2 regions of the Serratia sp. Nf2 genome follow, and region 1 is predicted to be linked to the other one. Evidence: predicted binding sites of a transcription regulator. Region 1 holds the regulator's gene; the other holds the start of a gene.
The links. The regulator CRP, encoded in region 1, controls carbon source genes, mostly activating them, when cyclic AMP is high. The targets are predictions, from matches to a motif close to ATGTGANNNNNNTCACAT.
Positions count from the first base shown of each region.

Region 2: the regulator CRP is predicted to act here: its motif matches at 5,223-5,240, upstream of deoC (deoxyribose-phosphate aldolase).

Region 1 covers NZ_PYTW01000012.1:18,650-25,878, reverse strand. Annotated here, with positions in the region: gene C9411_RS22465 (YccS/YhfK family putative transporter) at 1-754, opposite strand, end outside; gene crp (cAMP-activated global transcriptional regulator CRP) at 805-1,437, opposite strand; gene C9411_RS22455 (OsmC family protein) at 1,820-2,227, shown strand; gene C9411_RS22450 (phosphoribulokinase) at 2,266-3,135, opposite strand; gene C9411_RS22445 (YheU family protein) at 3,287-3,520, opposite strand; gene C9411_RS22440 (hydrolase) at 3,517-4,497, opposite strand; gene C9411_RS22435 (LysE family translocator) at 4,617-5,219, shown strand; gene C9411_RS22430 (PhzF family phenazine biosynthesis protein) at 5,230-6,012, shown strand; gene tauA (taurine ABC transporter substrate-binding protein) at 6,127-7,122, shown strand; gene tauB (taurine ABC transporter ATP-binding subunit) at 7,132-7,229, shown strand, end outside.
Region 2 covers NZ_PYTW01000009.1:60,819-68,047, forward strand. Annotated here, with positions in the region: gene C9411_RS19025 (L-serine ammonia-lyase) at 1-1,214, opposite strand, end outside; gene C9411_RS19030 (HAAAP family serine/threonine permease) at 1,307-2,605, opposite strand; gene deoR (DNA-binding transcriptional repressor DeoR) at 3,585-4,349, opposite strand; gene deoC (deoxyribose-phosphate aldolase) at 4,500-5,180, opposite strand; gene C9411_RS19045 (hypothetical protein) at 5,394-6,230, shown strand; gene ybjG (undecaprenyl-diphosphate phosphatase) at 6,268-6,873, opposite strand; gene C9411_RS19055 (phosphatase PAP2 family protein) at 6,879-7,229, opposite strand, start outside.

The sequences.
Region 1 (7,229 bases):
CCTCTTCCGGCAGATGCAGGCTGACGGTGATGTGCTCCTGCAGATCCATCGCCACCTGAAAGGCGCGCTGCAGGCGCTTTTGCTCGAGGTTGTTGGCGTGCGGCAGGAAATTAAGCTGTTGGTACAAAAGGCTGATCAGATCCATCACCTTTTGCTGGCGCACCAGCAGCGGCGGCAGCGCGGTTTGCGGATCAATATGCTGGGTCAGCAGCGAGTATTTGGCTTCGAAATAGTCCGCCAGTTCCAGGTAGAGCTGGCTGAGCGTCTCGCGCATCGGCTGCTCTTTCCACAGCTTGAACCAGAACCAAGTGAATAAGCCGTACCAGGCGGTGCCGATGGCGTACAGCAGCGGCGCCTGCCAGAGAGGCACCGTACCGGCCGTGCTGAGGGCGAAGATGGCGGCCACCAGCGCCGCCGGCAACAGCCGGGCGTGCAGCGGGCTGATTTCACCGGTGACGCCGAGCAGCAGTGCCAGGCCCAGCATCAGCGCCGGCAGCGGCACGTGCCACAACATGGCCTGTTGCAGCAGCACGCTGCTGAAGGCGAACAGCGAACCGCCGACGATCAGACGTTTAAAGAAGCGCTTATGCGGTGTGTCCAGACCGGCGATATTGCAGCAGGCGGGCACCAGAGAGAACATCAGGCCGAGCTGTAGCTGGCCTATCAGCAGGCCGAACAGCACCGGCAGGCACAACACCAGCGTTTGTCGCAGTGCGTAGTTGATTTCCGGGTGGTAGATCAGGCGGCGCCACATGGCAGAAAGCAGACAAAAAAACGGCGCAGATTGCGCCGTTTCTTCAGGGATTAACGGGTGCCGTAGACGACAATGGTTTTGCCGTGGGCGGAAATCAGGTTTTGATCTTCCAGCATTTTCAGAATACGGCCAACGGTTTCACGCGAGCAGCCGACGATCTGGCCGATCTCCTGACGGGTGATCTTGATCTGCATGCCGTCCGGGTGAGTCATGGCGTCGGGTTGCTTCGCCAGATTCAGCAGGGTTTGCGCGATGCGGCCGGTCACGTCCAGGAAGGCGAGGTTGCCCACTTTTTCGGAAGTGACCTGCAGGCGGCTTGCCATTTGGGCGGACAGACGCATCAGGATGTCCGGGTTCACCTGGATCAGCTGACGGAATTTCTTGTAGGAAATTTCGGCCACTTCACAGGCGGTTTTCGCGCGAACCCAGGCGCTGCGCTCCTGGCCTTCTTCGAACAATCCGAGCTCGCCGATGAAATCCCCCTGGTTGAGGTAGGACAGGATCATCTCTTTACCTTCTTCATCCTTGATCAGCACCGCGACGGAGCCTTTCACGATGTAGTAAAGCGTTTCGGCCTTTTCACCTTGGTGAATCAGCGTACTCTTCGATGGATATTTGTGGATATGGCAATGAGACAGGAACCATTCGAGAGTAGGGTCTGTTTGCGGTTTGCCGAGAACCATTCGCTGTTATCCTCTGTTGTTATCGCTGCCTTGTGTCACAGGGGTCAGAGTTCCCTGTAAAACCCGCCTGTAGCCGCAGTCATGAGCGAGGGCTACCGGCAAGTTTTGAGGCGTGTCATAAAAATACGCTGTCGCTCTAGCATATTAACTTGCCGTAAGCGCTGCAAGCTACATTCTGTTAACATACCGGTAAAGGAGCCTTTCTCTGGGCGTTTCCCTGAAATTCAGTGTCCCGGAAAGATTTATTGCGGCTCTGTTTGTAGCACAGAGTAAGGCGGGTGTCTCGTGTTGTCTCGCTTCAGCATGATTAGCATCAGGTTACGTTGCCTGTTTCTATGCGAAAGCGTACCCTGATTTTAAGAAATTAACCGGAGTGACCAGAATGCAGGCAAGAGTTAAATGGGTGGAAGGGTTAACGTTTTTGGGTGAATCGGCCTCCGGCCACCAGGTGCTGATGGATGGCAACGCCGGCGATAAAGCGCCCAGCCCGATGGAGATGGTGCTGATGTCGGTGGGCGGCTGCAGCGCGATCGACGTGGTGTCCATCCTGCAAAAAGGGCGCAACGACGTGCGCGACTGTGAGGTGAAGCTGACCTCCGAGCGCCGTGAAGAAGCCCCGCGGTTGTTCACCCATATCAACCTGCATTTCATCGTTACCGGCCAGGACCTGACCGACAAGATCGTCGAGCGTGCGGTGAACCTGTCGGCAGAGAAATACTGCTCGGTGGCGTTGATGCTTAACAAGGCCGCCACGGTGACCCACAGTTTCGAGATCCGCCACCCGGCGTAATCGAGACGGAGCGCGGCCCGGCGCCGCGCTCAACGCGTTTATTCGATCTTCTTGCCTTCCAGCAGCCGCTGCACCAGCGGCGCCATGATCAGTTCCATCGCCAGCCCCATCTTGCCACCCGGCACCACTAACGTATTGATGTGCGAGATAAACGAGCCCTGCAGCATCGCCAGCAAATAGGGGAAGTCAATTTGATCCAGCCCGCGGAAGTGGATCACGACGAAGCTTTCGTCCAGTGAGGGAATCGCCTTGGCGGCGAACGGGTTGGAGGTGTCCACCGTCGGCACGCGCTGGAAGTTGATGTGGGTGCGCGAGAACTGCGGCGTGATGTAGTTGATGTAATCTTCCATCGAACGCACCACCGAGTCCATCACCGCTTCGCGAGAGTGACCGCGCTCGCCGGTATCGCGGATCAGTTTCTGGATCCACTCCAGGTTGACGATCGGTACCACGCCGACCAGCAGATCGACGTGGTTTGCCACGTCGTGGTGCTCGGTGACCACGCCGCCGTGCAGCCCCTCGTAAAACAGCACGTCGGTCGGCGCCGGCAGCGGTTCCCACGGGGTGAAGGTACCCGGCACCTGATTGTAGGGCACCGCTTCGTCGTAGGTGTGCAGATACTTGCGCGAACGGCCGGTGCCGTTCTTGCCGTAGTCGATAAAGCTCTGCTGCAGCAGGCCGAAGTCGTTGGCCTCGGGGCCGAAATAGCTGATGTGTCTGCCCAGATCGCGCGCCTTGCGGATCGCCGCGTCCATTTCCGGCCGGGTGTAGCGGTGGAAGCTGTCACCCTCCAACTCGGCGGCGCGAATGTTGAGCTGTTGGAATATTTTGCGGAACGCCACGCTGGTGGTGGTGGTACCGGCGCCGCTGGAACCGGTCACCGCGATAACGGGATGTTTGGCAGACATGGTGGTTGTCACTCCGTGTTGAATGCGCCGGGGTCAGGGGATTATTGTGGCTCTTGTTGACGCTCTCTATGTCAGGAAAAAATGGCGCGCGCTGGTTTGCAATGCCCCATTGTTACCTGATTTTTTCCGTCAGTCATAGAACCGATCGCCACTAAATTTCTTCCTGCCCGGCGCGGAACTGGCCGCGCGGCATGATGTTGACGCTCTCGTGCAGTTCCGACCACACCAGCACCACTTCGCCGTTTTTCAGCTGGCGGCGCACGTCCTCCACCTTCTGTTCCAGCGAGCGTTCGTGCTCGCCGTAATCGGTGCCTTCGCGCAGCACAAAGGATTCGATCAGGCTGTTCAGGGTGTCGGTTGCCAGTTCTTGCCAGGGAATGATCACGTCGGGATGTCCAGATAAGGGGAAAGCCAGGCCGGAATGCGATGCTCCAGCCACATGTGCGGTTTTTTCAGCGTGCCGCCGACAAAGCCGACGTGGCCGCCGAACTCGGTCAACTGATATTCAATATTGCGCGGCAGGCCGGCGACGTCGGGGATCACCTCATGGGTCATGAAGGGATCGTCCTTCGCATGGATGATCAGCAGCGGCGTCTGGACAGCCGGCAACAGCGGCAGGGCGCTGCAGCGGCGATAATAGTCGATAGCGTCGCTGAAGCCGTGAATGCGTGAGGTGATGGCGTCGTCGAATTCGCGGATGCGTCGCAAGCCGTTCAGCTGTGACAGCTTGAGCGGCAGAGTGTCCGGGTAGTGCAACAGCTTACGGGTGGCGTTTTGTTTCAGCTGCCCCAGCAGGTAGCGCTGATAAACGCGGGAGAAGCCTTGCTCCATGCGGTAGGCGCAAGGCTCCAGCATCAGCGGCGCCGAGACCACCACTGCCGCCTGCAGCAAGCTGTCGGCGCCTTGCTGCGCCAGATAGCAGGCCAGCATGTTGCCGCCGAGCGAAACGCCTACCGCCGCGGTCGGCACCTCGCCGTAGCGGTCACGTAGCCAGCGCAGGAAGAAGCGCGCATCTTCGGTTTCACCGGAGTGGTAGATGCGCTGCTTGCGGTTGGGCACGCCGCTGCAGCCGCGAAAGTGCATCACCACGCCGAGCCAGCCACGCTCACGCCAGGCGTTGAGCAGGCCATGCGCGTAGGGGCTGTAGAAGCTGCCTTCCAGGCCGTGGAACAGCACCGCACGCGGTTTGTCGCGCGCCTGCGCCGGATCTTCGCTCCAGGCGAGATCGACGAAATCGCCGTCGGGCAATTCCAGCCGTTGCCAATGCGGTTTCAATAACACGCGGCGGCGCACCAACCGCGGCAACAGCGTTTGCAGGTGCGGGTTACTGGCCCCGGTCAGAGGGCGAAAGGTGTTAGGCATAGGCTGAGTAAAAATGTTGTGGGCGGCTATTGTGAGATCCCTAGCGCACTGTTAGCTTCAATACCAAGAATTAACAATGATACTGCAAAAAAGCGCCGTGGGTGAGGAGCACCCGTGCCATGGAACCGAGTTTATTCCTTTCGATGCTGGGCTTCCTGTGGGTCGCCGCCATCACGCCTGGCCCCAATAACCTGCTGTTGACCACCTCTGGCGCCAACTTCGGCTTTATGCGATCGCTGTGGCTGATGATCGGTATCATGCTCGGCATGCAAAGCATTTTGCTGCTGGTGGCCTTCGGCGTCGGCAGCCTGATCCTGGTCTACCCGTCGCTGCACCTGATCCTGAAAATCCTCGGCAGTTTGTATCTGCTGTGGCTGGCGTGGAAAGTCGCCACCGCCGCCTATGAAAAACTGGAAACCGACGTGGCGCCGCCGCAGCCGGTGCGGCTGTATCAGGGCTGGCTGCTGCAGTTCCTCAATCCGAAAGCCTGGCTGATGGCGCTGGGGGCGGTGGCCAGCTTCAGCCTGGCAGGCGATAAGTACAACGGGTCCATTGCGGCGATCGCGCTGGGCATTTTGGTGGTCAACATCGTCGCCGGCATTATCTGGCTGGCGTTCGGCACCGTGATCGGCCGCCTGCTGCGCAGCAAAAAGGCCTGGGTTATCTTCAACGTTTCCATGGGGTTGTTGACCGCAGCCTGTGTGTTACTGATCTGGCATTAAGGAGCGAACGATGGCGGAAAATTATTATCACGTGGTCGCCTTTACCGGTGAAGGGCTGCGCGGCAACCCGGCCGGAGTGTGCCTGCTGACGCAGCCGCTGCCGGCGGCGCGGCTGCAGGCGATCGCCAACGAGATCGGCCTGCCGGAAACCAGCTTTGTCTGGGATGACGGCGACATGACCGCCATCCGCTGGTTTACCCCGGAACGCGAGGTCGATCTTTGCGGCCACGGCACGCTGGCGGCGGCGCATGTGATGTTCAGCGCGATCAATCCGGCGCTGCAGGATATTCGTTTCAGATCGGCCGGCGGCGAGCTGTTCGTCAAGCGCGATGCGCAGGACGGGGAACGGCTGGTGCTCGACTTCCCCGCGCGGCCGCCGCAGAAGGTGGCTGAACCGGCGGGCCTCGCGGCGCTGCTGGGTGTGCAGCCACAGGAGGTGTGGCAGGCGAAAGCGCTGATGGTGGTGCTGGAAAGCGAGGCGCAGGTGCGCGCGCTGCGGCCGGACATTCCGGCGCTGATCGCGTTGGCGGAGCGTGCGGTGATCGTTACCGCGCCGGGTGATACCGTGGACTTCGTGTCGCGCTATTTCACGCTCGACGGCGGTGAAGATCCGGTCACCGGCTCCGCGCACTGCACGCTGATGCCTTACTGGACGGCGCGTCTCGGCCGCCATCGGCTGCATGCGCGGCAGATGTCAGCGCGCGGCGGCGAGCTGTTCTGCGAACTGCAAGGGGATCGCACGCTGCTCGGCGGTTATGCTCATGTGTTCCTGCGCGGAAAGATCGCGCTGTAATCTGCGTTTATATTACTCAAGGTAATAAAGAAGACTTTTTTATTCTTTTATCGCCCGTCATCGCTCAGATAAAACTGTCAGCAACTGAACAGATTTTTATCAACGGAGCGGAACATGGCGGGCAAACTCTTTTCCTTACGCAACGCGGCGCTGTTGGCGCTGTCGCTCAGCGCAGCCAGCGCCTACGCGGTGGACGTGACCGTGGCGTACCAGACGTCGGCAGAACCGGCCAAGGTGGCGCAGGCGGAAAACAGCTTCGCCAAACGGTCCGGCGCGACCGTCGACTGGCGTAAGTTCGACAGCGGCTCCAGCGTGCTGCGTGCGCTGGCCTCCGGCGACGTGCAGATCGGCAATATCGGCTCCAGCCCATTGGCGGTGGCCGCCAGTCAGAAACTCCCCATTGAAGTGTTCCTCATCGCCTCGCAGCTCGGCAGCTCCGAAGCGCTGGTGGTGAAGAATGACATCAAAAGTCCGCAGGATCTGATCGGCAAGCGCATTGCGGTGCCGTTTATCTCCACCACCCATTACAGCCTGCTGGCCTCGCTCAAGCATTGGGGCATTAAGCCTGAGCAGGTGAAGATCCTCAATTTGCAGCCGCCGGCCATCGCCGCCGCCTGGCAGCGCGGCGACATCGACGGTGCTTACGTCTGGGCGCCGGTGGTCAACGAACTGGCCAAACAGGGCAAGGTGTTGACCGACTCCGCGCAGGTGGGCGAATGGGGTTCGCCGACGCTGGACGTGTGGGTGGTGCGCAAAGACTTTGCCGAGAAACATCCCGACGTGGTGACCGCCTTTGCCGCCAGCGCCCTGCAGGCGCAAAAGGCCTACCTGGCGGCGCCGGAACAGTGGCTGAAAGATCCAAGCCATCTCAGCACGCTGGCGCGCCTGAGCGGCGTGCCGGAAGCGCAGGTGCCTGAGCTGGTGAAGGGAAACCGTTATCTGCCGGTGGCGGATCAGGTTGCCCAACTCGGCCAGCCGGTGGACAAGGCGATCCGCGATACCGCCGAATTCCTCAAGCAGCAGGGCAAGATCCCGCAGGTCGACAGCGACTACAGCGCTTACGTGACCGACCGCTTTGTGAAACAGGTGCAGGCTGCGCCGCAGTCGTAAGGAAGCAGGATGCTAAACGTCAATCATCTTTCAGCAGAGTATCAGGGGCGGCCCGCGCTGCGTGACGTGTCGTTCCAGATCGCCACCGGGCAACTGGTGGTGGTGCT
Region 2 (7,229 bases), on a different contig from region 1:
TTGACCGCCTTGACGGCGGAAATGGCGTTGCGTTCGATACAGGGCACCTGAACCTGGCCGGCGAGCGGATCGCAGGTCAGCCCCAAATGGTGCTCCATGGCGATCTCCGCCGCGATGCACACCTGCGCCGGGCTGCCGCCCAGCAGCTCGGTCAACCCGGCCGCCGCCATCGAACAGGCCACGCCGACCTCCCCCTGGCAACCTACTTCGGCACCGGAGATCGAGGCGTTCATCTTGTACAGCGCACCAATCACCCCGGACGCCAGGAAGTAGCGCGTGTAGGAATTGGCGTTCACCGGACGGATGAACTTGTCATAGTAAGCCAGCACCGCAGGGATGATGCCGCAGGCGCCGTTGGTCGGCGCGGTGACCACGCGGCCACCGGCGGCGTTCTCTTCGTTGACCGCCAGCGCGAACATGTTGATCCAATCGACCACGTTCATCGGGTCGATATTGTTCTTGTCGCCGGTCACCAGAATGCGACGCAGCGCGGCGGCGCGGCGCGGCACTTTCATCGGGCCGGGCAGCAGACCTTCTGTGTTGATGCCGCGCTCGATACCGGCGCTCATCACCTGCCAGACGTCGGCGAAGTGCGCGTCGATATCCGCCTTGCTGCGCAGCGCCAGCTCGTTCTGCATCACCAGGCCGGACAACGACAGCCCGGTGTCTTTGCAATGCTGCTGCAGATCGTGCGCCGATTTGAACGGGTAGGGCACCGGCGTGGCGCCCTCGGCGGACTGGCCGAAGTGCTCTTCGTCGACGATGAAACCGCCACCGATCGAGTAATAGGTTTTGCTGTGCAGCAGGCGTTCACCGGCGAAGGCGCGGATGCGCATGCCGTTTTCGTGCAGCGGCAGGTTGTCGCTGTGGAAATTCATGCCGCCGTGCAGCGGGAAATCCACCTCGTGATGGCCGTTGGCCAGCGGCAGGCGGCCGCGCTGTTCGACGTCGCGGATAAAGCCCGGAATGCTGTCGATGTCCACGTCGTGCGGCAGGTTGCCGGCCAGGCCCATGATAATGGCGATATCGGTGTGGTGGCCTTTACCGGTCAACGACAGCGAACCGTACACGTCAACCACCACGCGGGTGGTGTCCTGCAGCTGCTGGTGGGCGATCAGATCGTCGACGAACTGTTTGCCGGCTTTCATCGGGCCAACGGTGTGGGAACTGGATGGGCCGATGCCAATCTTGAAAATATCGAAAACGCTGACCATGGTCTCGCCTCCTTCTTCAGGTTTCAGGCGGTGAATACGGGAAATGGGGGAGTGCGGGAGGGCCGGCGCGCAGCGGCGCCGGCCGGACGTGATTAGCCGAGCAGGCTGAACACGATAGCAGAGATGGCAATCAGACCCATCACAACCACGAACACGTTGCTGATGTGGCCGCTGTACTTGCGCATGGCAGGCACTTTACGGATGGCATACATCGGCATCAGGAACAGCAGCATGGCGATGATTGGGCCACCCAGGGTTTCGATCATGCCCAGGATGCTTGGGTTCAGGGTAGCGACGATCCAGGTAGTCACCAGCATGAAGATAGCGGTCATGCGGTTCAGCTTGGCGGTGCTGACGGTTTTGCCGCGGCTCTTCATCGACTTGGCAACCAGACCGTTGAAGCCTTCACGGGCGCCCAGGTAGTGGCCCAGGAACGATTTGGTGATGGCGACGAAGGCGATAACCGGCGCGATGTACGCGATCATCGGGTTGTTAAAGTGGTTAGCCAGGTAAGACAGAATCGAGATGTTCTGCGCCTTGGCTTCCGCCAGGTTTTCCGGCGTCAGGCTCAGCACGCAGCTGAACACGAAGAACATCACGGTCAGCACCATCATGATGTGTGCATAAGCCAGAATGCGGGAGCATTTCTTCTCGGCGTCTACGCCGTACTCTTCGCGCTTGGCGACGGCGAAGGCGGAGATGATCGGTGAGTGGTTGAAGGAGAACACCATTACCGGGATCGCCAGCCACAGGGTCATGATCAGGCCGTGGCCCATGCCGGTACCGCTGCCGGACAGCGACACGTTTTCGAAGATGGCGCCGGTCCAGTTAGGGATCAGATACACCGCCAGCAGCATCAGCACCGCGACGAACGGGAAGACCAGGATGCTCATGGTTTTCACGATGGCCTGCTCACCGAAGCGCACGATGGTCATCAGGCCGACGATCAGGATCAGCGACAGGATGGCGCGCGGCGGCGACGTCATGCCCAACTGGTGGGTGATGAAGCTGTCGACGGTGTTGGTGATCGCCACGCTGTAAACCAGCAGAATCGGGTAGATGGCGAAGAAGTACAGCAGGGTAATCAGTTTACCGGCGGTGATGCCGAAGTGCTCTTCTACCACGGCGGTGATGTCTTCACCGGGATTTTTGCCGGACAGAACGAAACGGCACAGGCCGCGGTGGGCAAAGAAGGTCATCGGGAAAGCGATGATGGCCATGATGATCAGAGGAATCAAACCGCCGATGCCGGCGTTGATTGGCAAGAACAGGACGCCAGCGCCGATGGCGGTGCCGTACAGGCCCAACATCCACATGGTATCCGTTTTACGCCAGGTACTGCTGGAGCCCGAGGCCGCAGAGGCAATTGTGCCGGTCTGTGTAGTGTCCATAAATATCTCCGAAGTGAACACGAATTTAAAATTAAAAGGCAAAACTTAAGGTTAAACCGTCAAACGTTCTATTCAGGCAACGCTTGCGGTAAGAATCAGGTGTTGCTTGCGGGGATGTTTTGGCGTCCCCCTGGTTGTTTATTGTGTTCATTACCAAGGCACAGCGCCGGGTAATTCACTAAAGACTTTTCACCGTCACGGGCGATAAAAGTCGTTACCGCTGCCGACAGGTCTTTGCCTGTCGATTTTTGTTGGCGGCAAGATAACGATTTACAGTAGAAACAACCGTGATCCTGCTCTCAAATGCGCAATATGTGCAGTTATCCGCTTTTTTATCGATTTTTCGCGCATTTGTTGCACATTTGTGTAAGATTTTGTGCTGAGAACGCTCTCATAAAAATTTCTGCGATTATGCGGTTTGTACAATAATTAGCCGGATAAAGCGCTGTGCTCAGCAGCAAGCCGAGCAATATATTTTATGCGTGGTTTTGGATCTAGCGAAAAACCCGGATTAAGCAGTTTTAGTGACGTAGATCACATTGTGTTTTTAAGTAAAATTCCATTCATTTATTTGTTTTTAAATGTTTTTTATTAAAAATCACCGCTAATAACGAAGGGAAATTACTTACGTGGTTAGCGGATAAAAATGCGTAACCATTCATCATATAAATAACAGATAGCTAACAGGTATTGGCGAGATTTGCTGCAATCGCGTAAACCGCCGTTTATTTAAACATCCCGGCCTTTGGCGAGATTTATCATATAAAAGCCATAAATAGTCGTTAATTCGCGCAGCCGACAGCGTGTTTAGCCTGTGAGAAAATAATCACTCAGGTGACCTGTTGCATTTTATTAACCTGATGTTGCGTGCGGATAAGCGAAAAACGCGAATCGATTGCGCATTATTTGTTCATTTCCGGGCGGGGAAATAAGGGGATTGCAGCGGTGCGCCGCCGGTTTCGACGGCGCAGAAGGCGGATTAATAGCGGGTAGCGATGGCGTTATCGTTGAAGAACGCCATGAAGTCGGCGTCCGGTTGGCGGTCGCTGATCACCCGATCGAACTGCGTCAGGGGGCCGATGCAGGCCGGTTTGGTTTTGCCGAACTTGCTGTGATCCGCCACCAGGATCTTTTGCTGCGCCATCGCCATGGCGCGATGCTTCATCTCCAGCTCGTCGAAGTTGAAGCAGGTGGCGCCGTGCTGCAGGCTGAGGCCGGCGGCGGAAATAAAGGCGATGTTCGGGCAGATGTGATCGAGCTCGTTGCGGCCACCGACGCTGGAAAAGATGTAGTTGTTCGGCTTGAACTCACCGCCGCACAGGACCACTTTGCAGTTCGGTTTGTCCTGCAGTGCCAGGAAGGTGTTCAGCGAATGACAGACGGCGGTGAAGGCCAGCTCGTCGGCAATGGCGTCAATGATCGCCGGGGTAGTGGTGCCGCAGTCGAAAAACACCGTGTCGTTTTCGTTGATCAACGGCGCCGCCAGCAGGCCGATGCGCCGTTTCTCCGTCACCTGCTTGGCTTTTTGATCGGAAACAAAGTAGTTGGTCACGCCGTTGCTGCGCGGATCGGTCACCACGTAACCGCCGAGCAGCACCACCGTCGCCGGTTCGGCGCTCAGATCGCGGCGAATGGTCATCTCCGAGACCCCCAGCAGCGCGGCGGCTTCTTTCAGGTGGATCTTGTCAGCGCGTTTTAACGCCTGAACTAGCCGGTTGATACGTTCTTCGCGCCGCGTTTCCATAGGTCCGTCTTCCCACAGGTGATAGAGGTAAAGGGCGTGCCGGCATTTCCGGCTAAACACAACGATGCGGGGCAATATCGGGCCGCCTTGGCCGCCCGTATTGTCCCGCATCGTTGTGTATTGGCTATGCCCGTCAGGGCATGCCGACGATCAGTAGCTGCCCGCCGCCGGCTGGGCGCCGGAAACGATGGCGACGCCGGAGCTGGTGCCGATACGCGTGGCGCCGGCTTTGATCATCTTCTCGGCGGTGGCGCGATCGCGCACGGCGCCGGAAGCTTTCACGCCCATTTCGCTGCCCACGGTCTCGCGCATCAGTTTGACGTGCTCTTCCCGAGCGCCGCCGGTGCTGAAGCCGGTGGAAGTTTTCACGAAGGCCACATCGAGTTCGCGACACATTTCACAAACCTGGACGATCTGCGCATCGCTGAGCAGGCAGGTTTCCAATATTACCTTCAACGGGATCGCCGCGCAAACCTCGCGCACGGCGGCGATGTCGGCTTTCACTTCGTCCAGCAGGCCGCTTTTCAACCAGCCGACGTTGATCACCATATCGATCTCTTGCGCGCCGGCGGCGATCGCCGCTTTGGCTTCAAAGGCTTTGGCGACGGTAAGACCGGCACCCAGCGGGAAACCGATCACCGAGCAGACTTTCACGGTGCTTTCCTGCAGCAGTTGGGCCGCCAGCGGCACGTAGCCGGAGTTGACGCATACGGCATAGAAGTTGTGCTGCTGCGCTTCTTCACACAGTTTGGCGATCTGCATTTCGGTGGCGTCCATCGCCAGCAGGGTGTGGTCAACGTAGCTGGCGTAATCGATGTTTTCGATGGTCATCGCGGTTCCTTAGTGAGGTTAAGACAGTAAACGGGGTGAGTAATGTGAAAATAATAACATTTCGATACCGATAAACCTAGTGGTGTTTAAAAAATGTCGATCAGATCGTCGATATGATGCCGTTATGCATATACATTAAGGATGGTTGTTTTGTTATTTAAATAACATTTTAGGGCTCGCGGCCTGCGCGAGCGAAACGTCGAGGGAAAAAAGATGAAGATCAACATCGATCTGGCTCCTGAAGCTTTCGGGGCGCAGCGGCAGGAACTGTTCCGCAACGCGGATTTCGCGGTGAGTGCGCATCGCTGCGCAAAACGCGGGCCGATGCTGACGCTGGCGAACAGCCGTGGCGCGCTGACGGTTTTACCGTACCAGGGCCTCGCGATCTGGGATGCCGAGTTTGACGGTTACTCACTGAAGTCGGGCCGCCGCAGCGTGCGGGGCGCAGGAAAAAAGCGCGCTGACGATGCCGCGTTCTATCCCGCCTGGTCGGGTCAGGACCCGGCGCCGCCACAGATGCAGCGCGTGTGGCTGCAGCTGGTAGGCGATGAGTTGGCGTTGCACGGTGAGGGCGAGCGGTTGGGTGGCCATTGGCGCATCGGCCCGGCGCTGCGTCTGGCGGCGCAGAGCGCGCAGTTCGCCATAGAGATGAAGGTCACCAACCTGGACGAGCGGCCGCAGCCGCTGCGCTATGTTTGCTGTCTCAACTACGATTGCATTCCCGACGCGGTATTCCGCCAGAATCTGCCGACACCGGCTTTGATAGGGGATGCGATCGGGCAGGAGCTGCTGTGCTCTGACGATCTGACGCGTTACGTGGATCAGGCCGAGTTTTTTATGCTGGCGCCGCAAGGCCGGCGCTATGTGACGCGCTTCGCCACCGGGCAATTCAACTATGGTCTCCGGCGCATCGCCGTTCAGGGCAACCGGCGGCTGCTGGCTTTTATCCAGCCGGCGAACTGTCGGCCGAACGCGCCGGAAGGGGAGGCGGGAGTGATGCTGGGAGCGGGAAAAACGCGGGCGTTTTGTGTGACCACCGGCGTGGTGTGAAATCACGGGGCGGTAACGCCCCGGTCATGTTGTGCGGTTACTCTTTCACCCAGCCGCGACGGATGGCGAAGGCGAACAGGAAGCGATACAGGCGCGACAGCTTGTCAGCGAGGATATCGCCGAACAGATTCCACACCAGCTGAGCGAACAGGCAGCCGACCAGGCCGAGCAGGAAACCGCCGACCATATCCAGCGGCCAGTGCACGCCGAGGTAAACGCGTGACCAGGCGATGCCGACGGCGACAATCATCAGCAGCGCACCGGACCAGACTCGGTGCCAGAACAGGAACGCCAGCGCAAAGGTAAAGATGGCGGTGCCGTGATCGCTGGGGAACGAACTGTCCGGCGCGTGCGCCAGGAAGGTATAACCCACGCCGGCGACGAACGGGCGCTCATGCGGCAGCAGCGCGCCGATAGTGGAGGCGGCAAGCATGGCGAACAGCAGCGCGATCGTGGTTTTCGCCACCACTTCGCGCTGTGAAACCAGCTGGCTTCGCGGCCCCCACAGCCACAGGCCGACGATCAGCAGCGGCACGATAATGATAAGATCGCGTGCCAAAAAGGTGGCGAAATCGATCATCCACTCGGGAGACGCCGGGGTCGCATTGATCCAGGCGAAAAGAACATGGTTTAACTGCTCCATAACCGTTACCTCATCTTGCGGCACCAATAGCCGCTAACCATCCAATAAATAGCCAACTGGCTTAACCAAACCCACCAACCCGCCCACAGGTTATGGGTAAGAAAATGTGCGCCGCGCATGATCTGACCAAAGCCCATCAACATGCCGAGCACAATACCGCCGCACCAGCACCACCAGGCCAGGCGCGGGCGCTGCGGATAAAACAGGAAAAACAACGCCATGATCGCGAAACCGCTCGAGGCGTGCCCGCCGGGAAAACAGCGACCGGGGCCCGGCAGTGCCGGCACCGCGCCGAACAGCGGGAAGGACATCGCCTTGCCGCCGTACTCGATCAGATCCCACGGACAGGAGTGCGC